DNA from 3 places in the Raoultella sp. genome. Region 2 is predicted to be linked to each of the others. Evidence: predicted binding sites of a transcription regulator. Region 2 holds the regulator's gene; each other region holds the start of a gene.
What was found. The regulator ArgR, encoded in region 2, controls arginine synthesis, uptake and breakdown. The targets are predictions, from matches to a motif close to ANTGAATAAAAATACANT.
Positions count from the first base shown of each region.

Region 1: a site for ArgR is predicted at 8,396-8,413, ahead of argC (N-acetyl-gamma-glutamyl-phosphate reductase). Genes of this name have one in related genera too.
Region 3: a site for ArgR is predicted at 8,137-8,154, ahead of argF (ornithine carbamoyltransferase). Genes of this name have one in related genera too.

Region 1 covers NZ_JBCNNS010000087.1:6,577-17,323, forward strand. The annotation lists gene metF (methylenetetrahydrofolate reductase) at 1-298, shown strand, start outside; gene gldA (bifunctional L-1,2-propanediol dehydrogenase/glycerol dehydrogenase) at 329-1,432, opposite strand; gene fsa (fructose-6-phosphate aldolase) at 1,487-2,149, opposite strand; gene ACZAHD_RS15390 (AraC family transcriptional regulator) at 2,360-3,211, opposite strand; gene zinT (metal-binding protein ZinT) at 3,365-4,015, shown strand; gene ppc (phosphoenolpyruvate carboxylase) at 4,290-6,941, opposite strand; gene argE (acetylornithine deacetylase) at 7,197-8,348, opposite strand; gene argC (N-acetyl-gamma-glutamyl-phosphate reductase) at 8,527-9,531, shown strand; gene argB (acetylglutamate kinase) at 9,538-10,314, shown strand; gene argH (argininosuccinate lyase) at 10,417-10,747, shown strand, end outside.
Region 2 covers NZ_JBCNNS010000011.1:379-11,125, forward strand. The annotation lists gene zapE (cell division protein ZapE) at 1-820, opposite strand, end outside; gene zapG (Z-ring associated protein ZapG) at 1,013-1,411, shown strand; gene degQ (serine endoprotease DegQ) at 1,585-2,952, shown strand; gene degS (outer membrane-stress sensor serine endopeptidase DegS) at 3,040-4,098, shown strand; gene mdh (malate dehydrogenase) at 4,151-5,089, opposite strand; gene argR (transcriptional regulator ArgR) at 5,504-5,974, shown strand; gene yhcN (peroxide/acid stress response protein YhcN) at 6,328-6,591, shown strand; gene yhcN-B (DUF1471 family stress response protein YhcN-B) at 6,694-6,960, shown strand; gene ACZAHD_RS03160 (barstar family protein) at 7,010-7,285, opposite strand; gene aaeB (p-hydroxybenzoic acid efflux pump subunit AaeB) at 7,443-9,410, opposite strand; gene aaeA (p-hydroxybenzoic acid efflux pump subunit AaeA) at 9,416-10,348, opposite strand; gene aaeX (p-hydroxybenzoic acid efflux pump operon protein AaeX) at 10,356-10,559, opposite strand; gene aaeR (HTH-type transcriptional activator AaeR) at 10,690-10,747, shown strand, end outside.
Region 3 covers NZ_JBCNNS010000020.1:35,171-45,917, reverse strand. The annotation lists gene pepA (leucyl aminopeptidase) at 1-1,382, shown strand, start outside; gene holC (DNA polymerase III subunit chi) at 1,524-1,967, shown strand; gene ACZAHD_RS05475 (valine--tRNA ligase) at 1,967-4,822, shown strand; gene ACZAHD_RS05470 (GNAT family N-acetyltransferase) at 4,943-5,446, shown strand; gene ACZAHD_RS05465 (alpha/beta hydrolase fold domain-containing protein) at 5,599-6,621, shown strand; gene miaE (tRNA isopentenyl-2-thiomethyl-A-37 hydroxylase MiaE) at 6,662-7,420, opposite strand; gene rraB (ribonuclease E inhibitor RraB) at 7,596-8,018, opposite strand; gene argF (ornithine carbamoyltransferase) at 8,182-9,186, shown strand; gene ACZAHD_RS05445 (YhcH/YjgK/YiaL family protein) at 9,301-9,753, opposite strand; gene ACZAHD_RS05440 (pyrBI operon leader peptide) at 9,947-10,051, shown strand; gene ACZAHD_RS05435 (pyrBI operon leader peptide) at 10,026-10,085, shown strand; gene pyrB (aspartate carbamoyltransferase) at 10,088-10,747, shown strand, end outside.

The DNA.
Region 1 (10,747 bases), on a different contig from region 2:
TGTGTCCGCCGGTATTGATGTAGAAATTATTCCGGGCATCCTGCCGGTTTCTAACTTCAAACAGGCGAAAAAATTTGCCGACATGACCAACGTGCGCATCCCGACATGGATGGCGAAAATGTTTGAAGGTCTGGACAATGACGCCGAAACCCGGCAGCTGGTGGGGGCCAACATCGCCATGGACATGGTGAAGATTTTAAGCCGCGAAGGGGTGAAGGATTTCCACTTCTACACGCTGAATCGTGCTGAGATGAGCTACGCCATCTGCCACACGCTGGGCGTCCGTCCGGCGGTATAAAAAATGGCCCTCATCGAGGGCCATGTTGTTTTATTCCCACTCATGCAGAAAACGCTGGCCGTACTGATCGGCGACCAGCAGCGCGGCGTAGACTTCATCAGCGGTCGCGCCTCCGGGCATATTGTGGATAGTTTCTCCCTCTGCGCAGGCCGCTTGCGCGACGGTACGCATTTTGCCGGGAATATCCCCTTTAATATCCAGCTGTGCCAGGGTGACAGGCAGCCCAACGCCGTGACACAGCGCGGCGACGGTTTCAATCTCTTCCACCGGAGCATTTTCCAGAACCAGCTGCGTCAGCGTCCCGAAGGCGACTTTTTCACCGTGATAGTAGTGATGCGCGTCCGGAATGGCGGTGAGGCCGTTATGGATCGCGTGCGCTGCTGCCAGCCCGCCGCTTTCAAAACCAACGCCGCTCAGATAGGTGTTGGCTTCGATCACTTTCTCCAGCGCTGGCGTGACGACGTGTTGCTCTGCCGCCAGCATCGCTTTTTCACCTTCTTCAATCAGCGTGTTGTAGCACAGTTCAGCCAGTGCCAGCGCTGCCTGAGTGCATTTGCCTCCGGCCATGGTCCTGGCGCCGCTGCGTGAACAGGCGCGGGCTTCAAACCAGGTGGCCAGCGCATCGCCGATACCCGCTGCCAGCAGGCGGGGCGGAGCGCCTGCGACGATCTGCGTATCGACAATCACCATGTTCGGGTTGCGCGGCAGCATCAGATAGCTGTCAAACTCGCCTTCGTCGGTATAGATAACGGAGAGGGCGCTGCAGGGGGCGTCTGTTGAGGCAATTGTCGGGGCAATCACCACCGGAAGATTCATAAAGTGGGCTAATGCTTTTGCGGTATCCAGTGTTTTTCCGCCGCCGATTCCCAGCACGGCATTGCAGCGGGCAGAGCCAGCAATGTCGCGCAAGCGATTGATTTCATTATGCGAGCATTCGCCGCCGAACGGCACGATTTCAGCAGCCAGACCCGCATCGGTCAGGCTTTTACGTAGCTTTTCTTCAGCAAACCCCAGCACAAACTTGTCGCCAACAATGAGCCAGCGTTCGGCCAGCGGTTTGAGATAGTTACCAAGGCGGGTGATAGCATTCGCGCCCTGAATATATTTGCCTGGGGATTGAATAATGCGATCCATTTCTATTCCTCCTGGTTGATCGTGGCACCGTCCTCTGGCGACGCGACAATCGGGTTACAGGTTCAGATTACCAAAAGCGTTATTCCAGTCTTGCTCAAACTTCTCTATGGCTGACTCTACCGCGGGGGTGCCGAGCATTTGTTGCGCTACATCTAAGGGAAGGGTGATAGCTTCACAGCCGGCCAGCAGGCAATCCAGCGCCTGACGCGAAGTTTTAAAGCTGGCGGCCAGCACTTTGCTCCCTGGCGCGTGTTGCTCCAGCAGGGATTGCAACTCCTGCACCATGCGAATACCGTCCCCTCCCTGGGCATCGACGCGGTTGACGTAAGGGGCAACATATTTTGCGCCCGCCAGCGCTGCCAGCAGCCCCTGCGCGGCGCTATAGACCGCGGTACCCAGCGTTGGGATACCTTCTTTTTTCAGTAATTTGATAGCGGCGAGGCCTTCAGCGGTGACCGGGATTTTAACCACGATGCCTGGAACGGCGTTACTTAGCCGTTTGGCTTCCGCCACCATGCCCTCAGCCTCGCGGCTCATAGTCTGGGCAAACAGCGTTCCAGCGGGACCGACGGCCTTTTGCAGGCGCGGGAGAACATCCCAGATCGGCGTTTTGCCTGCGGCGATAATGCTCGGGTTGGTGGTCACTCCGGCTAACGGATAGATGCGTGCCAAACGTTCAACTTCTGCTACGTTCGCGGTGTCCAGATAGAGTTTCATAGCCTTTCCTCAATGCTCAATTCAGTGATGTTGAGGTAAGAATACGGCTTCTCCTCGGCGGGTCGCCAGATGACAAATTTGCCAAAAACTGGATAAATGTACGCATTGCGGGTAAGGATGATTTAGATCACGTTTTCCAGCTATATCTGGCGTATCCGGGCTGGATGATCATAAAAATGCGGGGCTTACTTACAAAAATCTAGTTTCTGCTTAGCGTGGTTTCTCCGTCAACTGGCTGTGGTACTGGCGGCGGTACTCGGAGGGGGAACGCTCGGTATTCTTGCGAAACAGACGGCAGAAATAGTTGCTGTCGACAAAACCACAGGCGTGAGCGACATCTTTAATTTTCATGTCGTGACCTTTTAACAGCATACGGGCCTGCTCAAGCCGGATGTGATTCAGATACTCGTTAAACCCCATGGGTCCACATTTCTGGAACAGATGGGAGAGATAGTTTGGCGAGAGATAAAATTGCTGTGCCACCGATTCGCGGGTTAGTGGTCCGGCAAAGTGAGCGTCGATATATTTGCGGATCGCCTCAAAGAGCGCCTGACTTCGTGAGGCAGTTTGCACCTGGCTGCCAAGCAGATCGGCGCAATGGCTCAGCAAGCTGATAACGATAAATCTCGCGGTGTGTTGTTCCTGCGGTTGCATCTGCATCTCATTGAGCGCCTGAAGCAGGAAGGAGCCCGTCCGGGGGCCGCGGCGTGGTAACTGAAGCTTATCCTCAACATTCAACGTACTGCCGTTCCAGCGCGTCAGAGTGAGCTCTATCTGCTGCTTGCCAAATACAATACTCAGGACAGTACAGGATAACTGCCAATGGGGAGAATGCCATCCGCCAGCGGGAATAAACAGCACGTCGTGCCGCGACAGCACGGGCGGATCGGCTTTGATACCGGCATCGTGAAGCTGTCCTTCAAGAATGATTTCGAGGCGTGGGAAATCAACCTTCTCCACGTTACCAGAAGCCGGGCGGTTGTCGTTGGTAAAGCGGATATGCCCGATCGTTGCCGGGTTTTTGATTAAAGCGTCGATGTGTTGGTTGAGATCGATATCCATTCTTGCTCCGTAAAAGACGCCACGTTTTTATCATACCGTACAGCGAGGAAAGGGTAAAAGTCAGCGGGCAAAGAGGGAGGAACAGTATTGCAGATTATGTGTGATATGTTATATCGTAACGCATTATTGCAAATGTTAACTCAGGAGAGAGTGATGACCAAAAAGATTTCTGCCCTTGCGCTGGGTATTGGCATGTTGTTAGCCAGTGCACAGACCTTTGCCCATGGTCACCATAGCCATGGCCCCGCGTTAACGGAGGCGGAGGTTAAGGCCAGCGAGGGTATTTTTGCCGATACAGATGTTAAAGATCGGGCGCTAAGCGACTGGGACGGGATCTGGCAGTCGGTGAATCCGTATCTGCTGAATGGCGATTTGGATCCGGTACTGGAGCAAAAAGCCAAAAAAGCGGGCGGCAAGAGCGTGGCGGAATATCGGGAATATTACAAGAAAGGGTATGCCACCGATGTGGACCAGATTGGGATCGAAGATAACATGATGGAGTTCCACGTTGGCAAGACTGTTAATGCCTGTAAATATACCTATTCCGGCTATAAGATCCTGACCTATGTTTCCGGCAAGAAGGGGGTGCGTTACCTGTTCGAATGCCAGCAGGCGGAGTCAAAAGCGCCGAAATTTGTTCAGTTCAGCGATCATATTATCGGACCGCGCAAATCACAACATTTCCACATCTTTATGGGCAATGACTCGCAGGAGGCGTTACTGAAAGAAATGGATAACTGGCCGACATATTATCCCTATGCTCTGCATAAAGAGCAGATTGTCGACGAAATGCTGCACCACTAGTAAAAATCCGCCTTCATAGAAGGCGGCATTGATTTCGCCCCATAGGGGCGTACCAAAATCCTTAAAAAAAAGCCTCTGCCAGTTCTGTAAGATTTAAATCCAATGACAGTAAGGCAGAGCCAAAACCTGTTGCTGACCACGCCCACAAGACGTGGTTTTCAGTTATCAATAAAAATCCCCGGTCACGTGATGCTGACCGGGGAAAGCGTAACCGGATAAGGCGCTATCCGGTTTTTTCCCGATAAACAGAGTGTGACCGGGAACGGCTGAGAAATTAGCCCGTGTTGCGCATACCTGCGGCAACGCCCGCAATCGTGACCATCAGCGCTTGTTCGACGCGCGGATCCGGCTCTTTACCTTCGGCTTCCGCCAGACGCGAACGGTGCAGCAGTTCAGCCTGCAGGACGTTCAGTGGGTCGGTATAGATGTTACGCAGTTGGATAGACTCGGCGATCCATGGCAGATCGGCCATCAGATGTGAGTCGTTAGCAATCGCCAGCACGACGTTGATGTCGGCAGACAGCAGCTTGCGTAGCTCTTTACCCAGCGTCCACAGCTCCGATTTCACCAGGCGCTGATCGTAGTACTCCGCCAGCCACAGGTCAGCTTTCGAGAAGACCATCTCCAGCATGCCGAGGCGGGTGGAGAAGAACGGCCAGTCGCGGCACATTGCTTCCAGTTCACTCTGCTTACCCCCTTCGACCACTTTCTGTAGCGCCGCGCCAGCACCTAACCAGGCGGGCAGCATCAGGCGGTTCTGTGTCCAGGCGAAGATCCACGGAATGGCGCGCAGCGATTCGACACCGCCGGTTGGGCGACGTTTTGCCGGACGCGAACCTAACGGCAGTTTACCTAACTCCTGCTCCGGGGTGGCGGAGCGGAAGTAAGGCACGAAATCTTTATTTTCACGTACATAGCCACGGTACATTTTACAAGAGACATCGGATAGCTCGGCCATGATATCGCGCCACTCTGCTTTTGGTTCCGGCGGTGGAAGCAGGTTGGCTTCCAGAATCGCGCTGGTATAGAGCGACAGGCTGCTGATAGTGACTTCCGGCAAACCATACTTAAAGCGGATCATCTCACCCTGTTCAGTGACGCGCAGGCCACCTTTCAGACTTCCCGGAGGCTGCGAAAGCAGCGCCGCGTGCGCTGGTGCGCCGCCGCGACCGATAGAACCCCCGCGGCCGTGGAACAGCGTGAGTTCAATACCGGCTTTTTCGCAGGTTTTGATCAACGCATCCTGCGCCTGGTATTGCGCCCAGGAAGCAGCCATCACGCCGGCATCTTTTGCTGAGTCAGAATAGCCAATCATGACCATCTGTTTGCCCTGGATAAAGCCGCGATACCAGTCGATATTCAGCAATTGGGTCATGACGTCGTTGGCGTTGTTCAGGTCATCCAGGGTTTCGAACAGCGGTGCAACCGGCAAGGCGAAGCCGATACCGGCCTCTTTCAGCAGCAGATGAACCGCCAGCACGTCGGATGGGGTCTTCGCCATGGAGATCACGTAGGCGGCGATAGATCCGCGTGGCGCTTCGGCGATCACTTTGCAGGTGTCGAGCACTTCGCGGGTTTCATTGCTTGGCTCCCAGTGACGCGGCAGCAGCGGACGTTTAGAGTTTAGTTCGCGGATCAGGAATGCCTGTTTGTCGGCTTCTGACCAGCTTTCGTAATCGCCGATACCGAGATAACGAGTCATCTCCCCCAGCGCTTCGGTATGGCGGGTGCTTTCCTGGCGGATATCGATACGTACCAGCGGTACGCCAAACGATTTCACGCGGCGCAGGGTATCGAGCAGTTCACCGTTGGCAATAATGCCCATGCCGCAGGACTGCAGTGACTTATAGCAGGCGTAAAGCGGCTCCCACAGCTGTTCGTTCTGAGTAATCAGGCCGGCAGGTTTCGGCAGCTTCTGCCCTTTCAGGCGAGCTTCCAGCCAGGCCTGCGTTTCCATCAGCTGGGTACGCATCTTTTTCATCAGATAACGATACGGTTCCTGCTCGCCTTCCGGGCCAGCCAGCTCCCGCACTTCATCGGTACACTCGACCATCGACAGTTCGGAAATCAGCAGTTGAATATCTTTCAGGAACAGGTCGGTTGCTTTCCAGCGGCTCAGCAGCAGCACGTGGCGGGTAATATCGGCGGTGACATTCGGGTTGCCATCGCGGTCGCCGCCCATCCAGGAGGTGAAGCGCACCGGGACGAAGTCCACCGGCAACTGATAACCGAGGTTCTCTTCCAGCTGTTCGTTCAGCTCGCGCAGGTAGTTTGGAACACCTTCCCACAGGCTGTTTTCAACAACGGCAAAACCCCATTTTGCTTCGTCCACCGGTGTCGGGCGGTATTTACGGATCTCATCTGTATGCCATGACTGGGCAATCAGCTGGCGCAGACGGCGCATCAGCTGGTGGTGCTCGTAGTCAGCGATATCTTTGTTATCAAGCTGCTTCAGGCAGTTGTTTACTTCCACCATTTTGTGGATCAGCGTACGGCGGGTGATCTCGGTGGGGTGAGCGGTGAGTACCAGCTCCAGAGAGAGGGATTCTACCGCTTTTTTAATGGTGTCTTCGCTGAGATGAGGCTGCTCTTTAAGCTTTCTCAGGGTACGGGCAATCACTTCCGGATTGCTGGCCGCTTCGCCATTTGGCGAAATACTGTGGTATTGCTCAGCGGTATTGGCCAGGTTCAGAAACTGACTGAAGGCGCGCGCTACCGGCAGCAGCTCGTCGTTGGACAAGTTTTGCAGAGTGGTGAGCAATTCCTTGCGATTGGCTTCATTGCCGGCGCGAGAGGATTTGGACAATTTACGGATAGTTTCGACACGATCAAGAATGTTCTCTCCCAGAGCATCCTTGATGGTATCGCCTAGCACCTTACCGAGCATACTGACATTACTACGCAAAGCGGAATATTGTTCGTTCATGTTACCCCAGACACCCCATCTCATTTTATTTTGTTATACCCGGCACTCTGCAACGTTGAGCGGCGGATAAGCAGCCGTCTTTTATAAAGCCACGTAAAAACCCCCACGTCAATTGCTGCGAAATCGCTTCAGCAAACGAATAAATGGCGGCAATTTACGAAATTTAATTCAGACGTCGTCTGATAAGTGTTGCTTATTAAAATGTGACCAGAATCACCGTCCCGCCCCAGTAAAAGAGGCGGGATCCGCAGGCTTTTAGTGCCAGCAGAAATGGTGGACAACCTGTGTAATAAGCTCCCGGGTTGGCTTGATAAAGCGGGTTTCCAGATATTCATCCGGTTGGTGGGCCTGATTAATGGAGCCAGGACCTAAAACCAGCGTCGGGCAGAGCGTCTGGATAAACGGGGCTTCGGTACAGTAGTTCACAACTTCAGTTTGTGCGCCGAGTAGTTTTTCAACGACCTGCACCAGCCGGTGGTCTGGCGGACATTCGTAGCCTGGAATTGGCGGATGCAGCTCGGAGATGGTCAGGCGGCCCGGCCAGCGCTCGCTAACCGGTGCCAGTGCTTCATCCAGCAGTCCGTTAAGATCGTTGAGTGTCATACCCGGAAGCGGGCGAATATCCATATGCAACTCGCAGCAGGCGCAGATGCGGTTTGACGCGTCACCGCCATGGAGAGCCCCGAGGTTGAGCGTCGGATACGGTACAGTGAAGGCATCGTAGTGATAGCGCTCTTTCAGCGAGTCGCGCAACTGCATGATGCGACCAATAGCATCGTGCATCAGCTCAATGGCGTTGACGCCACGCGCCGGATCGCTGGAGTGTCCAGACTGTCCCTGGATACGAATAGCGTTGGACATATGGCCTTTGTGCGCGCGTACCGGCTGCAGAGAGGTCGGTTCGCCGATGATAGCGCAATCAGGGCGCAACAGAGTTGTTTCGGCAAAGTAACGGGCGCCGGCCATGCTGGTCTCTTCATCGGCGGTCGCCAGGATGTAGAGCGGTTTTTTCAACTGACTCACATTGACATCGCGCAGGGCATCAAGAATAAAGGCAAAAAAACCTTTCATGTCGGCGGTGCCGAGGCCGTACAGTTTGTTTTCGTGCTCGGTGAGGGTGAAAGGATCGCGGGTCCAGCGGCCGTCATCAAAGGGAACGGTATCGGTATGTCCGGCAAGGAGCAGGCCGCCAGCGCCGTGGCCGCTACTGGCCAGCATATTGAATTTATTGCGCGTATCCGGCACCGGCTGCACTTCGACATTGAAGCCAATTTCGCGGAACCAGCCGGCAAGTAAATTGATTAAAGTCTCATTACTTTGATCCAGCGCCTCTTCGGTTGCACTGATGGAAGGTGTGGCGATCAATGCGCGGTAAATCTCGATAAATGGGGGTAAATTGTTTTTCATTGTTGACACACCTCGAGTCATGATAGTATCAATATTCATGCATTATTTATGAATAAAAATACATTATCGTTGAGCGTAAGAAAACCCATAAAATGTAGGGAAAGTGCTTACGGCTTAACAGGGTGAGGAAGATAAATGCTTCCTGGACAAATATGACGTAAGAAGGTGAAGAGCCCCGATGTTGAAGACGCTGATTGTGGGTGCCAGCGGTTATGCCGGCGCAGAGCTAGTGACCTATATAAATCGCCATCCTCATATGACCATAACCGCTTTGACGGTCTCCGCGCAAAGCAATGATGCAGGGAAATTAATTTCCGATTTGCATCCGCAGCTGAAAGGCATTGTGGATTTACCGCTGCAGCCGATGTCAGATATCAGCGAATTTAGCGACGGGGTGGATGTTGTCTTCCTCGCTACCGCCCATGAAGTGAGTCACGACCTGGCGCCGCAGTTCCTGGCCGCAGGCTGCGTGGTGTTCGACTTATCCGGCGCCTTCCGCGTCAACGACGCTGCGTTCTACGAAAAATATTACGGCTTTACTCATCAGCATCCGGCTCTGCTTGAGCAGGCAGTGTATGGTCTGGCTGAGTGGAGCGTCGACAAACTGAAAGAGGCGAATTTGGTTGCCGTACCGGGCTGCTATCCGACGGCGGCTCAGCTGTCTCTGAAGCCGCTGATCGATGCGGACCTGCTGGATCTTACCCAGTGGCCGGTGATCAACGCGACCAGCGGCGTCAGCGGTGCGGGTCGTAAGGCGGCCATCGGCAATAGCTTCTGTGAAGTCAGCCTGCAGCCGTATGGCGTGTTCAACCATCGCCACCACCCGGAAATCTCGACTCATCTGGGCGCAGAGGTGATTTTTACGCCTCATCTTGGCAACTTTAAACGTGGGATTCTGGAAACCATTACCTGCCGCCTGAAGCCAGGCGTCAGCAAAGAGCAGGTTGCCAGGGTGTTCCAGCAGGCGTATGCCGATAAGCCATTGGTCCGTTTATACGATAAAAGCGTGCCCGCATTGAAAAACGTCGTAGGTCTGCCATTCTGTGATATCGGTTTTGCGGTTCAGGGCCAGCATATTATCGTGGTGGCTGCGGAAGATAACCTGCTGAAAGGCGCGGCAGCACAGGCAGTACAGTGCGCGAATATTCGTTTCGGCTTCGCTGAAACGCAGTCTCTTATTTAAGGTGTGATGATGAACCCATTAATTATCAAACTCGGCGGCGTTTTACTCGACAGCGAAGAAGCGCTGGAGCGTTTGTTTACCGCGCTGGTCAATTATCGTGAAACGCATCATCGTCCGCTGGTTATTGTTCACGGCGGCGGCTGTGTGGTGGATGAGCTGATGAAGCAGCTCAACCTGCCGGTGAACAAGAAAAATGGTCTGCGGGTGACGCCTGCGGATCAGATCGACATTATTACCGGTGCGCTGGCGGGAACCGCGAATAAGACGCTGCTGGCATGGGCGAAGAAACACCATATTATGTCCGTTGGCCTGTTCCTTGGCGATGGTGACAGCGTGAAGGTCACTCAGCTTGATGAAGATCTGGGCCACGTTGGCCTGGCGCAGCCGGGATCGCCGGCGCTGATTAACACCCTGCTGGCCGGCGGCTACCTGCCGGTAGTCAGTTCGATCGGCGTGACCGATGAAGGAGAGCTGATGAACGTGAATGCTGACCAGGCGGCCACTGCGCTGGCGGCGACCCTCGGCGCGGATCTGATTCTGCTTTCCGATGTCAGCGGTATTCTCGATGGTAAAGGCCAGCGTATCGCGGAGATGACCGCGGCGAAGGCGGAGCAGCTGATCGAACAAGGCATTATCACTGACGGCATGATCGTGAAGGTGAATGCCGCGCTGGATGCGGCGCGCGCGCTGGGACGCCCAGTGGATATCGCCTCCTGGCGTCACGCGGAACAGCTGCCGGCATTGTTTAATGGCACGCCGATCGGCACGCGTATTCTGGCTTAATATTTTATGCCCGGCGGCGTATTGTTTGCCGGGCCTACAAGACTGTAGGTCGGGTTAGCGAAGCGTCACCCGGCAGAACTAAACGAATGTAAGGAAATGGTTATGGCACTTTGGGGCGGGCGTTTTACTCAGGCAGCAGATCAGCGGTTCAAGCAGTTCAACGACTCTTTGCGCTTCGACTACCGCCTGGCGGAGCAGGATATCGTTGGCTCTGTTGCCTGGTCTAAAGCGCTGGTGACGGTGGGCGTGCTGAGTGCCGCTGAGCAGCAGCAGCTGGAAGAGGCGCTCAGCGTGCTGCTGGAAGAGGTGCGGGCGAATCCGAAGCAAATTCTTGCAAGCGATGCCGAAGATATCCATAGCTGGGTGGAAGGTAAACTGATCGACAAAGTGGGCCAGTTGGGTAAGAAATTGCATACCGGGCGTAGCCGTAACG
Region 2 (10,747 bases):
CCGCCAGCGTCTGGTTTTCGACGCCTAATGTCGGGAGCGATCGATGGTTAATTTCCAGCGTCGGCGTCTGCTCGCGTTTCGCGCCCGCTAATGCCAGCCACAGTTTATCCATCTGCTGTTGCGTCTGCGCGTCGAGAGGCGACAGCCACAGATGGGCCTGCGTCAGCGTGCGCAGGCGGTAATCAATGCCCGCGTCCACGTTCATAATGTCGCAATGCTGTTTAATCGCCTCGATTGCGGGCAGGAAGCGTGCGCGCTGCAGGCCGTTGCGGTAGAGCTCATCTGGCGGAATATTCGAGGTGGCCACCAGCGTGATGCCACGTGCGAACAGGGCTTTCATCAGACCGCCCAGCAGCATGGCGTCCGTAATATCGGAGACAAAGAACTCGTCGAAGCAGAGAACATCGGTTTCCGCCTTGAAGCGGTCGGCGAGGATTTCCAGCGGATCGCTATGTCCCTGCAGGGTAACCAGCTCTTCATGGACGCGCAGCATAAAGCGATGGAAGTGCAGGCGCTGCTTACGTTCTCCTGGCAGGCTATGATAAAACAGGTCCATCAGCCAGGTTTTCCCTCGCCCGACGCCCCCCCACATATAGAGGCCACGCACAGCCGCGGGCTCGACGGCAGGTTCGCGCTTACCCAGCAGCTTGCCGAATTTTGCTAGCAGGCCGCTGCTTTGCGGCGCCGGAGCGGGTTTCTTCTGCAGTTCATGATAGATAGTATCGAGGCGGCTTACCGCTTCTTGCTGGACGTCGTCAGGTTGATGACTGCCCTCTTTGAGAGCCAAAAGGTAACGCGATGTTGGGGACAGGCTTTGCATGATCTAATTGTTATTCCTTGAAAACCGTAATGCTGAAGCTCACGATTGACGAAAAAAAGGCCGTTCTACACTACGCGATGATACGCCAGGATTCCACTTCTGTGGAATTAGCGGTTATAGTGGCACTATCGGGCGCAGGCGGAGAGCCTTACAGAGCCACCCTACGGAACCACAAAACAACGGGAGATGTACATGACCTGGGAATATGCGCTAATTGGGCTAGTTGTCGGTATCATCATCGGTGCCGTCGCCATGCGTTTTGGCAACCGCAAATTACGTCAACAACAGGCGCTGCAGTTCGAACTGGAAAAAAATAAAACAGAGCTTGAAGAGTATCGTGAAGAGCTGGTCAGTCATTTTGCCCGCAGCGCTGAACTGCTGGATAACATGGCTGATGATTACCGCCAGCTGTATCAGCACATGGCAAAAAGCTCCAGCAGCCTGCTGCCGGATACCATGGCGGACGCAAACCCGTTCCGCAATCGCCTGGCGGAGTCAGAAGCCGGTAACGATCAAGCACCGGTCCAGATGCCACGCGATTATTCTGAAGGTGCATCTGGCCTGCTGCGCGGTGGCGCAAAACGCGACTGATTTATCCCTGCCAGCAAAAATATTATCCGGGCGCACTCTCTGCGCCCGCCTCAACCCTACATCCCAGCTATTATTTAATCATTGACCGCATTGTTAGCCGGTTGAAAATTCAATAACATCAGGCCATTCGGGACGTTTTTCCATCCACATCAGGTTACGAGAGCCAGCATCTAATGAAGAAACAGACTTTGCTGTTGAGTGCGTTAGCGTTAAGCATCGGGTTATCGTTGTCGGTTTTACCTACGGCTACGGCATCGTTACCCACGCAGGTACCCGGCCAGGGGGCGTTGCCAAGCCTTGCGCCGATGCTGGAAAAAGTGCTGCCCGCGGTCGTGAGCGTACAGGTTGAAGGGACCGCCGCCCCCGCGCAAAACATGCCGGAAGAGTTGAAAAAGTACTTTGGCGACAATGTACCTCAGGAGCAGGCTCAGCCTTTTGAAGGCCTGGGCTCCGGGGTCATCATCGATGCCGCCAAAGGCTATGTATTGACTAATAATCACGTGATCAGCCAGGCACAGAAAATCAGCGTTCAGCTCAACGATGGCCGCGAATTTGATGCGAAGCTGGTCGGCAGCGACGATCAGAGCGATATCGCCCTGCTGCAATTACAAAACCCCAGCCATCTGACGCAAATCGCGATCGCCGATTCCGATAAACTTCGCGTTGGCGATTTCGCCGTGGCCGTCGGGAATCCGTTTGGCCTCGGACAGACCGCCACATCCGGTATTATCTCCGCGCTCGGTCGCAGCGGGCTGAACCTTGAAGGGCTGGAGAACTTTATCCAGACCGATGCCTCCATCAACCGGGGGAACTCCGGCGGCGCGCTGCTGAACCTGAACGGCGAGCTGATTGGTATCAACACCGCGATTCTGGCGCCAGGTGGCGGCAGCATCGGCATTGGCTTTGCCATTCCGAGTAATATGGCGAAAACCCTCGCTCAACAGCTGATCCAGTTTGGCGAAATCAAACGCGGTCTGCTGGGAATTAAAGGCATGGAAATGAGCGCGGATATTGCCAAAGCGATGAATATTGACGCTCAGCGCGGGGCCTTCGTCAGCGAAGTCTTAGCAAACTCAGGTTCGGCGAAAGCCGGGATTAAGTCCGGCGACGTGATTGTCAGCATGAACGGCAAACCACTGAGCAGCTTTGCCGAACTGCGTTCGCGAATTGCCACGACCGAACCTGGCACCAAAGTGAAGCTGGGCCTGCTGCGCGACGGGAAACCGCTGGATGTCGAAGTCACTCTGGATAAGAGTACTTCGTCTACCGCCAGCGCCGAGCTCATCATCCCTGCGCTTCAGGGGGCATCGTTGAGCGACGGTCAAATGAAAGATGGCACCAAAGGCGTCGTCGTCGACAACGTTGATAAAAGTAGCCCGGCGGCGCAGGTTGGCCTGCATAAGGACGATATCATTATTGGCCTTAACCGCGAGCGCGTGCGCTCTATTGCCGAACTACGTAAAGTGCTGGAGAGCAAACCGGCGGTCATCGCCCTCAACATCATTCGCGGTAACGAAAGCATCTATCTGCTGCTGCGATAACACGTATTTCCGGACATCGCCCGCCGTGCGATGTCCGGATAACTCGTGCTATGCTGCGCATGTCCATCCATCAACGATACCGGTATCATGCCTGGAAAGTTTTTACGTTCTGTACTCATTGGTTTGATCGTCGGCGGCCTGCTTCTGGCCTTGATGCCTTCGCTGCGTCAATGGCATCTGTCGACGACAACCCAGTACGATAGCGCGGACGAATCGCCCGCCAGCTATAATTCTGCCGTTCGCCGCGCCGCGCCTGCGGTGGTCAACGTCTATAACCGCGCGCTGAACGGTACCAGCCATAATCAGTTGACTCTGGGTTCCGGCGTTATCATGGACCAGCGTGGCTATATCCTGACCAACAAACACGTCATCAATGATGCGGATCAGATTATTGTCGCCCTGCAGGATGGTCGCGTTTTTGAAGCCTTACTGGTTGGCTCTGACACCCTGACTGACCTGGCGGTTTTAAAAATTAACGCCAATGCCGGCCTGCCGGTCATTCCTATCAACCCGAAACGGGTCCCGCATATCGGTGATGTGGTCCTCGCGATTGGTAACCCTTACAACCTCGGTCAGACGATTACTCAAGGGATTATCAGCGCCACCGGTCGTATTGGTCTGAACCCTACCGGGCGACAAAATTTCCTGCAAACCGATGCATCAATCAACCATGGTAACTCCGGCGGCGCGCTGGTGAACTCGCTGGGCGAACTGATGGGCATCAACACACTGTCATTTGATAAAAGTAATGATGGTGAAACGCCGGAAGGGATCGGCTTTGCGATTCCCTTCCAGCTGGCAACCAAGATCATGGATAAGCTGATTCGCGATGGCCGTGTGATCCGCGGTTATATCGGTATCAGCGGCCGCGAGATTGCGCCGCTGCACGCTCAGGGCGGTGGCATCGATCAGCTGCAGGGCATTGTGGTTAATGACGTTGCCCCGGATGGTCCGGCGGCTCAGGCCGGTATCCGCGCCAATGACGTGATTATTTCGGTGAATGATAAACCGGCGGTTTCCGCCCTCGAAACCATGGACCAGGTCGCGGAAATCCGCCCCGGCTCAGAAATTCCGGTGGTTATCATGCGCGATGACAAAAAAATCACTCTGCATATTGCCGTTCAGGAATATCCGGCGACCAACTGACCGACATAAAAAAACCGGAGCCGCGGCTCCGGTTTTTTTATCGCATCGCCATTTATTTGTTGACGAAATCTTCGCCCATAGCGATATCTTTCTTCAGCGTATCCAGCATACCTTCCAGTGCCTGTTGCTCAAATGCGCTCAGCTTACCGAACGACTGACGCTCTTCGATACCGTTTTTGCCCAACAGTAATGGCTGCGAGAAGAAGCGCGCGTACTGACCATCGCCTTCAACATAAGCGCATTCGACCACGCCTTTCTCGCCCTGCATCGCACGCACTAAGGAAAGACCAAAGCGAGCGGCCGCCTGCCCCATAGAGAGCGTGGCAGAACCGCCACCTGCTTTGGCCTCAACAACTTCGGTACCAGCGTTCTGGATGCGTTTTGTCAAATCGGCGACTTCTTGCTCGCTGAAGCTCACGCCAGTAATCTGCGACAATAACGGCAGAATGGTCACGCCGGAGTGTCCGCCAATTACCGGCACTTCAACGTCGGATGCGGATTTACCTTTCAGCTCAGCCACAAAGGTATTCGAACGGATGATGTCCAGCGTAGTGACGCCAAACAGTTTGTTCTTATCGTAAACGCCCGCTTTTTTCAACACCTCTGCGGCAATGGCCACCGTCGTGTTCACCGGGTTAGTAATGATGCCAATGCAGGCTTGAGGACAGGTTTTCGCTATCTGCTGTACCAGGTTCTTCACGATACCCGCGTTAACGTTAAACAAATCGGATCGGTCCATGCCTGGTTTACGGGCTACACCAGCAGAAATCAGCACCACATCAGCCCCAACAAGCGCTGGAGTTGCGTCTTCACCGGAGAAACCTTTGATTTTTACATCGGTAGGGATATGGCTAAGATCAACCGCCACGCCCGGCGTGACCGGAGCAATGTCGTACAACGAGAGTTCTGAACCTGAAGGCAGTTGGGTCTTAAGTAGTAGGGCAAGCGCCTGGCCGATTCCACCAGCGGCGCCGAGGACTGCAACTTTCATCCTAAACTCCTTATTATGGTTAATATAGTCTTTCGTTACTCCGTCGCCTGGACCTTAATTCACAAGATGAACAATTACAATAAGTATGGTTAAAGAATGCGTTCTGGTGCGCAGCGATCCATCCGCTTTACATTTTATCCCCAAGACTGACCATCCAGCAAAAGGTAGTACCGGATCGACTGTTGGTTACAATACACCCAGTTTATTCGGCAAAACAACATCATTCTCATAACATTTGATTTACTTTTACAGCGATTTACGCCCTGTGATGAAGGCATGTTCCTTAGCAGGGTTATTTGCTAAAATATGCCCCCTTCATAACATTATTTACTTTATCCTCCCGCGGATTATTTGCATAAAAATTCATTACTATGCATAATGATGTTGTTTTTACCACCATAATTTGGGTGACTTATGCGAAGTTCGGCAAAACAAGAAGAACTGGTTAAAGCGTTTAAACTGCTGCTGAAGGAAGAAAAGTTCAGCTCTCAGGGTGAGATCGTCCAGGCGCTGCAGGAAGAAGGTTTCGATAATATCAACCAATCGAAAGTCTCCCGCATGTTGACTAAATTTGGCGCGGTTCGTACCCGTAACGCCAAAATGGAGATGGTCTATTGCCTGCCTGCCGAACTTGGCGTTCCGACGACCTCCAGCCCGCTGAAAAACCTCGTGCTCGATATCGACTATAACGATGCCGTCGTGGTTATTCGCACCAGCCCGGGGGCAGCGCAACTAATTGCTCGCCTGCTGGACTCTCTCGGAAAATCGGAAGGTATCCTCGGTAGCATTGCCGGCGATGACACCATCTTCACGACCCCGGCCAGAGGCTTCACCGTCAAAGATCTATACGACGCAATTCTCGTTCTGTTTGAACAGGAACTCTGAGGGCCTCCCCTCTGGTTCCGACCAGAGGGCCTTTTCAAAAATGTTGCATTTCTTTAACATTTAGTGTGATTTTCGGCCTCTATACATACATTTACCGAATGAACGGGCCATAAGCGCACAAAATATCAAAATATCTTATCTATATGATTTTAATCGCTATCTAAGTCTTATGTAGCGAGTAAATGACATTTCTAATTCTTATACGTTATAAAAAAGACAATTCTTTGTAATTATTTACTCGCAAAATGATTAGCAGAGTATTAATATTTTTGGTTATTAGTGTATACTTGATTTTGTGATGAGGGTCACGAAACAAAGAGCCCTCAATAACAAGATTCGACGAGGTAAACATCATGAAAATCAAAACATCTGTAGCTGAACTAAGCATCCTGTCTGTTCTGTCTTTTGGCGCTTTCGCCGCTGATTCTATCAACAGCGATCAGGCGCAAGACCGTCAGTCAATCGGTACCATTTCCGTCGGCGCGGTGAGTGCTTCCCCGATGGATATGCATGAAATGCTGAACAAGAAAGCCCAGGAAGAAGGTGCATCTTCTTATCGCATTATCGAAGCCCGTACCGGTGACCACTGGCACGCGACGGCAGAGCTTTATAAATAAGACGTAACGATTGTCGGTTACTAACTGAATACGAATAATTTCCAGCGGCCCAGGTCTATTTACAGCCTCCTGCCGCTGCAACAAATGGTTGGAGTAAAATTTATGAAACGTTCAATGATCATCGCATCCCTGGGCCTGGCCTCCGTCCTCTCCTTCGGCGCCAGCGCCGCCGTACATCAGGTCAACGAGGAACAAGCTCAAAACCTGCAGTCGCTGGGCACCATCTCTGTTTCTCAGGTAGGCAGCGCCCCGATGGATATGCGCCATGAACTGGCGGCTAAAGCCGAAAAAGAAGGCGCAAGCAGCTACCGTATTATTGAAGCCCGTACCGGCGATAGCTGGCACGCTACAGCTGAGTTGTACAAATAAACCCTCGTCGTCTTGTCCGACGACTTGCCCCCGCCTGTCGGGGGCTTTTTTATGCTTGCCGGGCGTTAAACCTTAGCTCCCCTTCCAGCTCTTCTTCCGCTTCATCAAACAGCAATATCAAGGCGCCAAAGCGCCGACGCTGTTTATCGCTTAAGTGAATAAACTCAATCTCCAGTGGCAGCGGTAGCAGACCGCCGGTTACGGCTTCCCACAATGAGTCCAGATTGTTCACCTGCTCGCGGTTGAGCGAGAAGATCCGTGAAAACTCACGATAGAAATCCTGCTGATCGGCTATATCATCAAAATCAAATGTATAGATAGTCATCGCCTACACCCTGTCAACATCGCGCTATTGCCACCCGCCAATACATCCCTGCGTACACGTGCCGGGGCTCTCTCCCGGCTTCCCTGAACGAAACGCGAATATCCCCGATGATTAAGTATAGTGATAAAAAAACCGACGCTTTAGCGTCGGTTCAGGTTTAGCTATTGGTCAATACATGCTGATACTTACGTAACATATCCACCAGCCGTCGGACCGGTTCCGTCACCGCAGGTGACGCCTCCCAGACCCGCAGTTTTTCCTGATAAACGTCCAGCTCTTCTAACAAACGAGCGAAATAATGACGTCGTTTATCATCACTGACTGCGGAAATCACATGGTCTGCGGTGCGTCGCAGCTGGCGGTGAAATGCCGACAGATCGTCGTTCACCGGCACAGGCGCATCCCGCAGACGCTGATGGGCAATAATCAGGGTCAGCGCCAGGCGGAAACGGGCGATATCACCGGGAAACTTATTCAACAGTAGGAACAACTGCCGATAAAGCGCTGGCAAATGGTTCTCTTTACGACGCGCAGTATTGGTCGTCAGCGATGAAACCGCTGCCAAAACAAACTGATTCAGCAGCACACGCCCGGTACGCGCTTGTGAATTATCCCGCACCAGCAGAATCACCATCAGCGCAAGAAAACAACCGACGATCTGGCCCAACGCGCTATCAAGAAACTGGCTGAACTGAAACTGCATCGGGTTATCCAGTACCAGAATGTTGATGGTACTCGCCAGCGCTCCCAGCGATCCCAGCCGCCGTTTTTGTACCTCAATACCGATAAAGAACGCCATCGCCGCCAGGCTGATACACAGCAACAGCATGCTCTGCTGCGTGGCGGGCATAATCACCAGGAAAAACAACGCCCCCAGTGGTAAGGCCGCCAGCGTACCGTAGAGAAAATCTATCGCCACCATTCGAGGGTTTGGCAGGCGCATGGCAAGCGACGTCACCACCGCAATCATCACCATCGCCCCGCTGCCGGAGGTCCAGCCGGTCCACAGCCAGAACAACGTCCCAAGAATGCAGGAAATGGAGGTGCGCCAGAAGTTGACCATCGCATGATGATGCTCGGCGGAACCCGCCTTTATTACCACTTCCCCCCGCAGCACTTCATCTTCAACCCGGCTAATCCTGGTATTGCCAACCACGCCGCGCTTCAACAGCAGATAGCGTGTCGCGGCGCCAACCCAGCTGTAAATCGTTACCGGCGTATTGTGCTCCCCTTTCCAGGTCAGAAAGCGGCGCATTCTTTTCAGCTGTCGATGGACATCCTGCACGGTTTCAACCGGCTCGGCAAACAGCTCACGGTAATCATTGGTCACGATTTCCGGGTGCGAATTCTGGATCAGGTACGTTTCGCAGGACTGGGTAATCAGCGTTAAAGAAAGAGTATTAATGGCCTTCAAACGCTGATTGGCCCGGGCCCAGCGCGAGGACTCCATGATAAGGTTGCCGCGCATTCCTTCCAGCGCGCTGGTCCGACGCACCAGTGCCCCCCATGCTTTATCAACCACTTCGCTATCGCCATGCGCCACGCAAAGCTGCATCAGGCGGTACTGTTCGACCAGCAGGTTATCCAGCTCAAGATCGATCTCTTTCTTAATCGAGCGAGGGGAAAATAGCAGATCCGCCATGATGGCGCTGACAATGCCCACCACAATCTCGCTACAACGCTCAACGGCAAACTGCGGCGCCAGCATCGGGTCGGTATGAATGGTGATAACAATGATAAGCGCGGTATAGCCTGCCAGCCCCCAGGCGTAGGAGTTTTCGACGCGAACCAGCGAAGAGATCCAGGTGCAGAACCCCGCCCACACACAGCACACCAGCATCATCAACAGCGGCGCGCGAATCATCAGAATGATTATCGCCAGCGCGGCAATACAGCCGATAAACGTCCCGGCGATACGCAGCATCCCACGATAGCGGATGGCGCCAGAATAAGGTTCTCCACCGGCGGCAAACGCGGGACCGGCGGTGACAATAGCCGCGGTGAGCACCGCCCAACGCGGCGTTTCCAGTTGAAAGTGGAAGCCGACAAAGAGTGCCAGCACCAGCGCGCACGCTAATTTAATCGCGAAGCGAAGGTGCCGGGGATAAATGGTGAAGATCCCCATGGCGATTAACCAAACTCACGCAGGCGCATCGCCAGTTTCTGGAAAAAGTTCACCCGGGTTGTATCACGGTCTTCTTTACCGGTAATCACTACCGTCGCGGTTGTCCCCGCTGGCCACAGATTGCCCTGCTGCTTGTCGAGTCGAATACGGACCGGCACGCGCTGAGCCAGGCGAACCCACTCAAGGTTAGAGTCCACGGAAGCCATCCCTTTGGCGTCGCTGCTGCTGCTGGCGTTGGTCACCCCGGCGGCGATGCTGTCCACCGTACCTTTAATCGAGCGACTGCTTCCCAGCGGAGTAATTTCCGCACGGTAGCCCTGACGTACTCCTTCCAGTTTGGTCTCTTCGAGGTAGGCCACCACGTAAAAGCTATCTTGTTTCACCAGTGCCACGGCTGTCGAGCCACGGGTAATAAATTCACCGTTGTAAACGTTGAGGTTAGTCACCCAACCATCGGCCGGCGAGCGGACAACTGTGCGTTCAAGATCGAGCTTAGCCAGATCCCGGCTGGCCACGGCTTTCGCCAGCTGATGTTCTACCGTTTGTAAGACGTTATTGGCCTGGTCTATCTCTTCTCGAGACATCGCCTGTACACCCAGCTTATTACGGCGGCCGGCTTCAACACGTTTTTCCTGCGCCAGAGTCTGGTAGTAGTAAACGTCGGCCTGAGCTTCTTCGAGGGCTTTCTGATAACGCGGCTGGTCAATCACAAACAAAACCTGGTCTTTCTTAACCAGCTGGTTATCCTTGATATTTACCTGCGAAATCAGCCCGGAAACATCGGGTGCGATGGCCACGATGTCGGCGCTGAATCGCGCGTCACGTGTCCAGGGAGACGCGGTGTAATAGACCCAGGCGCGAAAAATCGCGACAAATGCCAGGATAACCAGTATCACAGTGATTGCGGTACGGAAGATATTTCTTGTTAGTGTTTTCACATCGACCTCAAACGAACAAACGCGATATCAGATAAAAAAGGCAGCAATATAACGCGGTATTAAACAGTGCAGGGTGCCAGACAAAATCATAGATGCCGGTGGGAACCAGCAGTCGGTTAACCAGCCAGAAGATGGCCAGCGAGATTAGCAACTCAAAGAAGATCGGCGGAAACGACAAGCCGAAAATCACGATGACAGGAAACAGACTCATAATGACCTTGGTAAGAAGCGTACAGGTGATATGGTGAAGCGTTTATTATGTAGCTAACAATATAGTAACGTAACAATTGCAGCATGATCTATATTATGTGATCTAAATCACTTTTAAGTCAGAGTGAATAATGGAACGATTAAAACGCATGTCCGTTTTTGCCAAAGTGGTTGAACTTGGTTCATTTA
Region 3 (10,747 bases), on a different contig from region 2:
GCGCACTGCTGCGTCGCGGTGAACTGGAAGGTAAGCCAGGTCAGACGCTGCTGCTGCACCATGTGCCAAATATTCTGTCAGAACGTATTCTGCTGATTGGCTGTGGTAAAGAGCGTGAGCTGGACGAACGTCAGTACAAGCAGGTCATTCAGAAAACCATAAATACTTTGAATGATACCGGTTCAATGGAAGCGGTCTGCTTCCTGACCGAACTGCATGTGAAAGGCCGCAACAACTACTGGAAAGTTCGCCAGGCCGTTGAGACTGCCAAAGAGACGCTGTACAGCTTCGATCAGTTGAAAACCAATAAAAGCGAGCCGCGTCGCCCGCTGCGTAAAATGGTCTTCAACGTTCCGACCCGTCGCGAGCTGACCAGCGGCGAACGCGCTATCCAGCACGGACTGGCGATTGCCGCCGGTATCAAGGCCGCCAAAGATCTCGGCAATATGCCGCCAAACATCTGTAACGCCGCCTATCTGGCCTCTCAGGCCCGTCAGCTGGCCGATACCTACAGCAAGAATGTGATCACCCGCGTCATCGGCGAACAGCAGATGAAAGAGCTGGGCATGAACTCTTACCTGGCGGTCGGCAACGGTTCGCAAAATGAATCGCTGATGTCGGTGATTGAATACAAAGGCAACCCGGCGGAAGACGCCCGTCCGATCGTCCTGGTCGGCAAAGGGCTGACCTTTGACTCCGGCGGTATCTCCATCAAGCCTGCCGAAGGCATGGACGAGATGAAGTACGACATGTGCGGTGCGGCCGCGGTCTACGGCGTGATGCGTATGGTCGCTGAACTTCAGCTACCGCTGAACGTGATCGGCGTCCTCGCCGGCTGTGAAAACATGCCTGGCGGCCGCGCCTATCGTCCAGGTGATGTCCTGACGACCATGTCCGGCCAAACCGTTGAAGTACTGAATACCGACGCCGAAGGTCGTCTGGTGCTGTGCGATGTGCTGACCTATGTTGAGCGTTTCGAACCGGAAGCCGTGATTGACGTCGCAACGCTAACCGGCGCGTGCGTGATTGCCCTGGGCCATCACATCACCGGCCTGATGTCTAACCACAATCCTCTGGCCCACGAGCTGATCGGCGCATCCGAACTGGCGGGCGACCGTGCATGGCGCTTACCGCTGGGCGATGAATTCCAGGAGCAACTGGAATCTAACTTCGCGGATATGGCCAACATCGGCGGACGTCCCGGCGGCGCGATCACCGCCGGCTGTTTCCTGTCGCGCTTTGCCCGTAAGTACAACTGGGCACACCTGGATATCGCCGGCACCGCATGGCGTTCAGGGAAAGCGAAAGGCGCCACCGGCCGTCCGGTCGCCCTGCTGTCGCAGTTCCTGCTCAATCGCGCCGGATTTACAGGCGAAGAATGATGAACATGCCGGGGGGCGGCTTCGCCTTACCCGGCCGACAAACTACGCTTGCCCGGCCTACGCAAAGATGCCGTTTGTAGGCCGGGTAAGCGCAGCGCCGCCTGGTTTAAGCATTTAACGTCACCACAAGAAGCCCCATATATGAAGAATGCAACGTTCTACCTTCTGGACAATGACAGCACCGTTGATGGCCTCAGTGCCGTCGAGCAACTCGTGTGTGACATTGCCGCAGAACGTTGGCGTAGCGGCAAACGCGTGCTTATCGCCTGTGAAGACGAACAGCAGGCCATCCGTCTGGATGAAGCGCTGTGGGCCCGCCCTCCAGAAAGCTTCGTCCCGCATAATCTGGCGGGAGAAGGCCCCAGAGGCGGAGCGCCGGTAGAGATCGCCTGGCCGCAAAAGCGCAACAGCAGCCCGCGGGATATTCTGATCAGTCTGCGGGTAAACTTTGCAGATTTTGCCACCGCTTTCACAGAAGTGATAGACTTTGTCCCTTACGAAGATTCTCTGAAACAACTGGCGCGCGAACGCTACAAAGCGTACCGCATGGCTGGTTTCAACCTGAATACGGCAACCTGGAAATAATGGAAAAGACATACAACCCACAAGATATCGAACAGCCGCTCTACGAGCACTGGGAAAAGCAGGGCTATTTCAAACCGAATGGTGATGAAAGCCAGGAGAGCTTCTGCATCATGATCCCGCCGCCGAACGTCACCGGCAGTTTGCATATGGGTCATGCTTTCCAGCAAACCATCATGGATACCATGATTCGCTACCAGCGTATGCAGGGTAAAAATACCCTGTGGCAGGCCGGTACCGACCACGCGGGTATCGCGACCCAGATGGTGGTTGAGCGTAAGATTGCCGCAGAAGAAGGGAAAACTCGCCACGACTACGGCCGCGACGCCTTTATCGATAAAATCTGGCAGTGGAAAGCGGAATCCGGCGGCACCATTACCCGTCAGATGCGTCGTCTCGGCAACTCTGTGGACTGGGAGCGCGAGCGCTTCACCATGGATGAAGGTCTCTCCAACGCCGTAAAAGAAGTCTTTGTTCGCCTGTACAAAGAAGACCTGATTTACCGCGGCAAACGCCTGGTCAACTGGGACCCGAAACTGCGCACCGCCATCTCCGATCTGGAAGTGGAAAACCGCGAGTCTAAAGGCTCCATGTGGCATATCCGCTACCCGCTGGCCGACGGTGCGAAAACCACCGACGGTAAAGATTATCTGGTGGTGGCGACCACCCGTCCGGAAACCCTGCTGGGCGACACTGGCGTGGCCGTTAACCCGGAAGATCCGCGTTACAAAGATTTGATCGGCAAGTTCGTGGTGCTGCCGCTGATCAACCGCCGCATTCCGATCGTCGGCGACGAACACGCTGACATGGAAAAAGGCACCGGCTGCGTGAAAATCACCCCGGCGCACGACTTTAACGACTATGAAGTCGGAAAACGTCACGCCCTGCCGATGATCAACATCCTGACCTTTGACGGTGACATCCGCGAAAGCGCGCAGGTGTACGACACCAAAGGCGAAGAGTCCGACGTTTACTCCGCAGAGATCCCGGCTGAGTTCCAGAAGCTGGAGCGTTTCGCTGCGCGTAAAGCTGTTGTGGCGGCCATTGATGCGCTCGGACTGCTCGAAGAGATCAAACCTCACGATCTGACCGTGCCCTACGGCGACCGTGGCGGTGTGGTGATCGAGCCGATGCTGACCGACCAGTGGTACGTGCGTGCCGATGTGCTGGCGAAGCCTGCCGTAGAAGCGGTTGAAAACGGCGACATCCAGTTCGTACCGAAGCAGTACGAAAACATGTATTTCTCCTGGATGCGCGATATTCAGGACTGGTGTATCTCCCGTCAGCTGTGGTGGGGTCACCGAATCCCGGCATGGTATGACAACGAAGGCAACGTCTACGTGGGCCGCACCGAAGACGAAGTGCGCCAGGAGAATAACCTGAGCGCCGACGTCGCGCTGCGTCAGGATGAAGACGTTCTGGATACCTGGTTCTCCTCCGCGCTGTGGACCTTCTCCACCCTCGGCTGGCCAGAAAACACCGACGCGCTGCGTCAGTTCCACCCGACCAGCGTGATGGTCTCCGGTTTCGACATTATCTTCTTCTGGATTGCCCGCATGATCATGATGACCATGCACTTCATCAAAGATGAAAACGGCAAGCCGCAGGTACCGTTCCATACCGTCTACATGACCGGTCTGATTCGTGACGACGAAGGCCAGAAGATGTCCAAATCCAAGGGCAACGTGATTGACCCGCTGGATATGGTTGACGGCATCTCCCTGCCAGAGTTGCTGGAGAAACGTACCGGCAACATGATGCAACCGCAGCTGGCGGAGAAAATCGCCAAACGCACCGAGAAACAGTTCCCGAACGGTATCGAGCCGCACGGCACCGACGCCCTGCGCTTCACCCTGGCGGCGCTGGCCTCCACCGGCCGCGATATCAACTGGGACATGAAGCGTCTGGAGGGTTACCGTAACTTCTGTAACAAGCTATGGAACGCCAGCCGTTTCGTGCTGATGAACACCGAAGATCAGGACTGCGGCTTCAACGGCGGCGAGAAAGTGCTGTCGCTGGCGGACCGTTGGATCCTTGCCGAATTCAACCAGACCGTGAAAGCGTACCGCGAAGCGCTGGATAACTTCCGCTTCGATATCGCCGCGGGGATCCTGTATGAGTTCACCTGGAACCAGTTCTGCGACTGGTACCTGGAGCTGACGAAACCGGTGATGACCGGCGGTTCTGAAGCGGAACTGCGCGGCACGCGTCATACCCTGGTGAGCGTGCTGGAAGGTCTGCTGCGTCTGGCGCACCCGATCATTCCGTTCATCACTGAAACCATCTGGCAGCGTGTGAAAACCATCGTTGGTATCAATGCGGACACCATCATGCTGCAGCCGTTCCCGGCTTACGATGCGGCTCAGGTTGATGAAGCGGCGCTGGCCGATACCGAATGGCTGAAGCAGGCGATCATTGCCGTACGTAATATCCGTGCGGAAATGAACATTGCCCCGGGCAAACCACTCGAACTGCTGCTGCGCGGTTGCAGCGCCGACGCTCAGCGTCGCGTGACCGACAACCAGAACTTCCTGCAGTCCATGGCGCGTCTGGAAAGCATCACCGTGCTATCAGCCGACGACAAAGGTCCGGTTTCCGTCACCAAAATCATCGACGGCGCCGAACTGCTGATCCCGATGGCAGGTCTCATCAACAAAGAAGATGAGCTGGCGCGTCTGGCGAAAGAAGTGGCGAAGATCGACGGTGAAATCAGTCGTATCGAAAGCAAACTGGCTAACGAAGGTTTTGTCGCCCGCGCACCGGAAGCGGTGATCGCCAAAGAGCGTGAGAAGCTGGACGGTTATGCCGAAGCGAAAAGTAAACTGATCGAACAGCAGGCGGTCATCGCCGCGCTGTAATCCTCCCGCCCCTTGCCTGCTCAGGCAAGGGGCGTTTTTATCCGCGATACCCGCTTGCGCTCCCCCCGCTCGCGATGTTATTAACAACACCATCCGTCATTTTTTGCTATGAGTAATCGTATGAATACGATCGCGACCGTTACGGCGTCGCTGCGCCGCATCACCGCTGAAGACAATGCTGCTATCGCCAACGTTATCCGCCAGGTTTCCGCGGAATACGGGCTGACGGCCGATAAGGGCTACACCGTAGCAGACCCCAACCTCGATGAGCTTTTTGAGCTCTACAGCCAGCCGGGCTCCGCCTATTGGGTGGTTGAACAGGATGGTCGGGTAGTCGGCGGCGGCGGCATTGCTCCGCTGGCGCATAGCGAACCGGATATCTGCGAACTCCAGAAAATGTACTTTATGACCTCTGCCCGTGGCCAGGGGCTGGCGAAAAAGCTGGCACTGCTGGCGTTAGATTATGCCCGCGAGCAGGGTTTCAAACGCTGCTATCTGGAAACCACCGCTTTCCTGAAAGAAGCCGTCGGGCTATATGAGCGCCTGGGCTTCGAACATATCGACGGGCCGCTGGGTTGCACCGGCCACGTTGACTGCGAAGTCAGGATGCTGAAAGTGCTGTAGCGCCAGCAAAACGGCAACGCGGATTAATCGAAAAAATGCATGATTCTCATGCAAAAAGAGCGTTATTCACCGCAAGTTTTCGCTAATACACTATTCGAGCATTGGATCTTTTAGCCTGCCGCCGCGGCAGGCCTTGCTCAGGATAGAACATAATGAAAAAACTCTCCCTCCTGCTCACCGGCAGCATGATACTTGCCGGTATGGCTTCCAGCGTTAACGCCGCCGAAATTGCTGGCAATACCGAAGGCGCTCAGGTCATCCGTGTGGAAAAAACCCGGGGCCGTATCGATGCGCTCAACGATATCGTATATAGCCAGGTAAAAAGTACCGTCGCCGTTCGTCAACTGCATATGTCTTTACTGGTGCCGCGTAACGGCGATCTGAAACCGGCAATCGTCTATTTCCCCGGCGGCGGTTTCACCAGCGCGGCCTGGAATAAGTTTATCGAGATGCGTATGGCGCTGGCGTCGGCGGGATTCGTCGTCGCGGCGGCGGAATACCGTACGGTTCCCGATACCTTCCCGGCCCCGGTTATCGATGGTAAAGCCGCCGTTCGCTATCTGCGCGAACATGCCGCGGAGTACGGTATAGATCCGTCGCGTATTGGCGTCCTCGGGGATTCCGCTGGCGGCTATATGGCACAAATGCTGGCGCTCACCAATGGCGACAAAACGTTCGATCGTGGCGATAACCTGGCGCAATCATCGGACGTGCAGGCCGCCGCCACGCTGTACGGTATTTCGAACCTGTTGAATATCGGCGAAGGTTTTCCGCAGGCGATTCAAAAAGTGCACCAGTCACCTGCAGTCACTGAAGCGCTGCTGGTCCACGGTAGCGCCTTTCGCGACTGGCCGGGAGCGACGATTACCAGTGACCCGCAAAAAGCGCTGGCTGCCAGCCCGATGGGCCATATCAGCGGTAAAAAGCCGCCATTTTTAATTATGCACGGCAGCGCCGACACCCTGGTTTCACCGGTACAAAGTCAACAGCTCTATCGCGCCCTGAAGAAAGAGGATAATCCGGCCGATTACGTGCTGCTGGAAGGCGCGGAGCACGGCGATGACAGCTGGTATCAGAAGCCGGTTATTGAACGGGTAGTGAACTGGTTTAAAACCACCCTCGGCGCGCCCAAAGCCGCCGCGACAGCAGAGAAAGATAAAAACGCCAATCTGTAATGGATCGTCAGGCCGCGGCGGTGAAGCTGCGGCCTGACGCTCAGGCGGGCACGCCGCTGTGAAAACGAAACTCCGCCTCGGGCGCGTTAATCAGCGCCGCCTCCGCCTCGCCAAGCTGGTGAATACGTTCACTGATATCCTCTTCGGCAATCTGTTGCGCCAAATCCAGATAGTCCTGATAGTGCCGCGCTTCGGAGCGTAGCAGCGACAGATAGAACTTTTGCAGATCGTCATTCAGCCACGGCGCCAGCGCGGCAAAGCGCTCGCAGGAGCGCGCTTCGATATAGGCTCCGCAAATCAGCTTATCGATGAGCATCACCGGTTCGTGGGAACGCACCTCTCTGCGTAACCCACGGGCATACTGACTGGCGGTGATTTTGACGTACGGGATATCGTGGGCCAGCATTATTTCCCGCACCTGCCAGAAATGGTGCAGCTCTTCTTTAATCAGCAGCACCATGCTGTCCACCAACTGACGGCACCAGGGATCGTCGGTCTGCGGCATAGTGCTTTTATTAATCCGTTTATGCAGCGCGACGAAATCCGGCTCGGGACCCCAGCGGTAGGTAAAGTCCTCATACGGCTTCAGGCAGGCCAGCAGCTCGTCGGCCCCTTCTTTATCAGCGACATATTTACGCACCAGCAGCAGCGCGTTTTGTGCCGCTTTTAGCTCACAGACCATATGATCGGTCAGCAGCAACGGGAGATTTTCCGGCTTACGGGCTTCATCAATCCACGCCTGTGGCGTTGGGCAGTGCAGGAAATCATGTACCGGGGAGAGTATTTGCGGGTAGTCCATTGAAGTTCCTTGCTATACGGTAACGGCTGCTGGCCGTTACCGTATCCAAACAGACACAATATTATTGTTCAGGGTATAACGAGACGAAAATCCCGACAACATAGAGAAAGATGTCACCGGGGTTTCTGTGTGTAGCCAGCAAAGACGCGGCCTGCAGGATGACGTGCGGATTTACTTAGTGGCGAACGCCGTCATCGTCTTCATCGACGAAATCGTCGTCATCTTCATCACCATCTTCGCCGTTCGGGTCTTCATAGTACGTGCCCCAACCGTCATATTCGACGCCGAATTTTTCCGCCAGAGTCATCAGTTGCTCAACCTGGTCATCAATCAGCTCTACCTTCAGGGCACTTTCACTCAGGATGTCACAGCAGATAACCACTTCACCTTCTTCCACTTCCAGCTCTTCCGGCTCGGTCACTTCGTAACCCAGCTTGAAGGCCTCGACAGCCACTTTCTCCAGCGTTTCGAAGTCATCGGCAGAGAGATGGTGTTCAATCGTGTACAGCGCGTCCGGATCGCTGCCGTCTTCGAGCAGCTCTTCGATAATCAGACGCGTTTCTTCACGCTGTTCTTCCAGTAGTTCCGGGTTTGCCATGGCTCGTTCCTCATAATGTGCGGCAGATACATCTATTGTCACATACCGCCGAGATTGCCTCCACCTTTGCGAGAAAGATTTGTGCAACGGGGTTGCAAATGAATATTCATACATATAAATTGAATTTTAATTCAATATAGAGCTTAAGCCATGTGAGGGAATTATGTCCGCGTTTTATCAGAAGCATTTTTTGAAGTTACTCGATTTTACCCCTGCAGAAATCACCGACCTGCTGAAGCTGGCGACCAGACTGAAAACCGATAAAAAAAACGGTATTGAAATCCAGCATCTGGCTGGAAAAAACATCGCGCTCATCTTCGAAAAAGACTCTACCCGTACCCGATGCTCTTTCGAAGTTGCCGCATTTGATCAGGGTGCCCGCGTCACCTATCTCGGGCCAAGCGGCAGCCAGATAGGCCATAAAGAATCAATTAAAGATACCGCCCGCGTGCTGGGCCGGATGTATGACGGCATTCAGTATCGCGGCCATGGACAAGAGATTGTCGAGACACTTGCCAGCTATGCCGGCGTACCGGTGTGGAACGGTCTGACCAACGAGTTTCATCCCACCCAGTTGCTGGCGGATTTATTGACCATGCAAGAGCATCTGCCGGGGAAAGCCTTTAACGAAATGACTTTGGTGTATGTTGGCGACGCCCGCAACAACATGGGCAACTCGATGCTCGAAGCTGCGGCGTTGACCGGACTGGATCTGCGCCTGGTTGCTCCGACAGCATGTTGGCCCGAAGAGAATCTGGTGGCGGAATGCCGGGCGCTGGCACAGAAAAACGGTGGCAACATCACTCTGACCGAAGATATCGCGGCAGGCGTGAAAGGGGCGGACTTTATCTACACCGACGTGTGGGTCTCGATGGGCGAAGCCAAAGAGAAATGGGCGGAGCGCATTGCGTTACTGCGCGCTTATCAGGTGAATAGCGAGATGATGGCGCTGACCGGTAATCCACAGGTGAAGTTTCTGCACTGCCTGCCCGCGTTCCATGACGATCAAACGACCCTTGGTCAGCAGATGGCGGCGGAATATGGCCTGCATGGCGGCATGGAAGTGACTGACGAGGTCTTCGAGTCGCCGGCAAGCATCGTCTTCGATCAGGCGGAAAACCGGATGCATACCATCAAAGCGGTGATGGTGGCGACACTCAGTAAATAGTCGTTCTCTCGCGGCCTGTTCCCGGATTGCGCTGCGCTTATCCGGGCTACCCGCCCCCAAACCGCACGGATCTGTAGCCCGGGCAAGGCGCCTGCCGCAGCCCGGGGGATTTTTTTACGCCATCAGGATCTTCACTACCGCCTTACGCACTTTGGCCGGTTCACCCACGGCACACAGCGGCTTATGCACTTCTCCCGGGTAAAAGACCACAAAATCGCCCTCGTTCAGCACGACGGTTTTCTCCTGTTCACCAGCAGACAGAAACGCAATATCTCTGTCCGCCAGCCAGTCAATGTCCGGTGCGCCGGCAGGCCGGGTGCTGAAGGTCATAGCCTCCTGACCGCGGAGCACAATCTGGATATCCAGATAGCGTGTGTGGTATTCCGCGCGACGGGCGGCAAGAGGTTCGGTCGTATCTTCCGAAATCATATAAAACACGTTATTACCGTCAATATCGTATTTGCCGGGCAGCGTCTCTTCGCTCACGTGCGCATTAACGTGTTCAATCGCCTGACGCAACGCGTCCGGTAGCCAGGCCTGCAGATGATGAATGTGACCAACGAACATAATACCCCTCAAAGATAAAACAGCTTTTCATTTTTGTTTTTATACGCCCCTTCACACTGCCATACCACATCTTTTTTGCGGTTTTTTGCGCTGACGCAGGCTTATCGAAGCAATCGTTTTCTTGTTTGTGTACTAATCGCTTGATCCGAAATTTGAGCTGCGTATAATGCCGGTCGATTTGCCGGGAGGAAGCATGGTCTACTGCGTACGACATTCTGTCTTACCGCGTCTGAACACAGGCGCTGGCGTAGCGTTTTTCTTTCCGTTGCTCAATGAATTCTCGAAGCCCCTTATTTAAGGGGCTTTTTTTTTGCCCAGGCGTCAGGAGATAAACATGGCTAACCCGCTATATCAAAAACATATCATTTCCATAAACGATCTCAGCCGGGAAGACCTCGAACTGGTCCTGGCAACCGCTGCAAAACTGAAAGCGAACCCACAGCCGGAACTGCTGAAGTATAAGGTTATCGCCAGCTGTTTCTTTGAAGCCTCCACCCGTACCCGTCTGTCGTTTGAAACGTCGATGCACCGCCTTGGCGCCAGCGTGGTGGGCTTTTCCGACAGCAACAACACTTCGCTGGGCAAAAAAGGGGAAACCCTGGCCGACACCATTTCGGTCATCAGTACCTACGTCGATGCCATCGTGATGCGCCACCCGCAGGAAGGGGCTTCGCGTCTGGCGACCGAATTTTCTGGCGGGGTCCCGGTCCTCAACGCCGGCGACGGCGCTAACCAGCACCCGACACAGACCCTGCTGGATCTCTTCACCATCCAGGAAACTCAGGGCCGTCTGGAAAACCTCAACGTCGCAATGGTCGGTGACCTCAAATATGGCCGCACCGTCCATTCGCTGACCCAGGCGCTGGCGAAATTTAACGGCAACCGCTTCTACTTTATCGCCCCGGATGCGCTGGCGATGCCGCAGTACATCCTCGATATGCTGGATGAGAAAGGGATTGCCTGGAGTGTGCACAGCGCCATTGATGAAGTGATG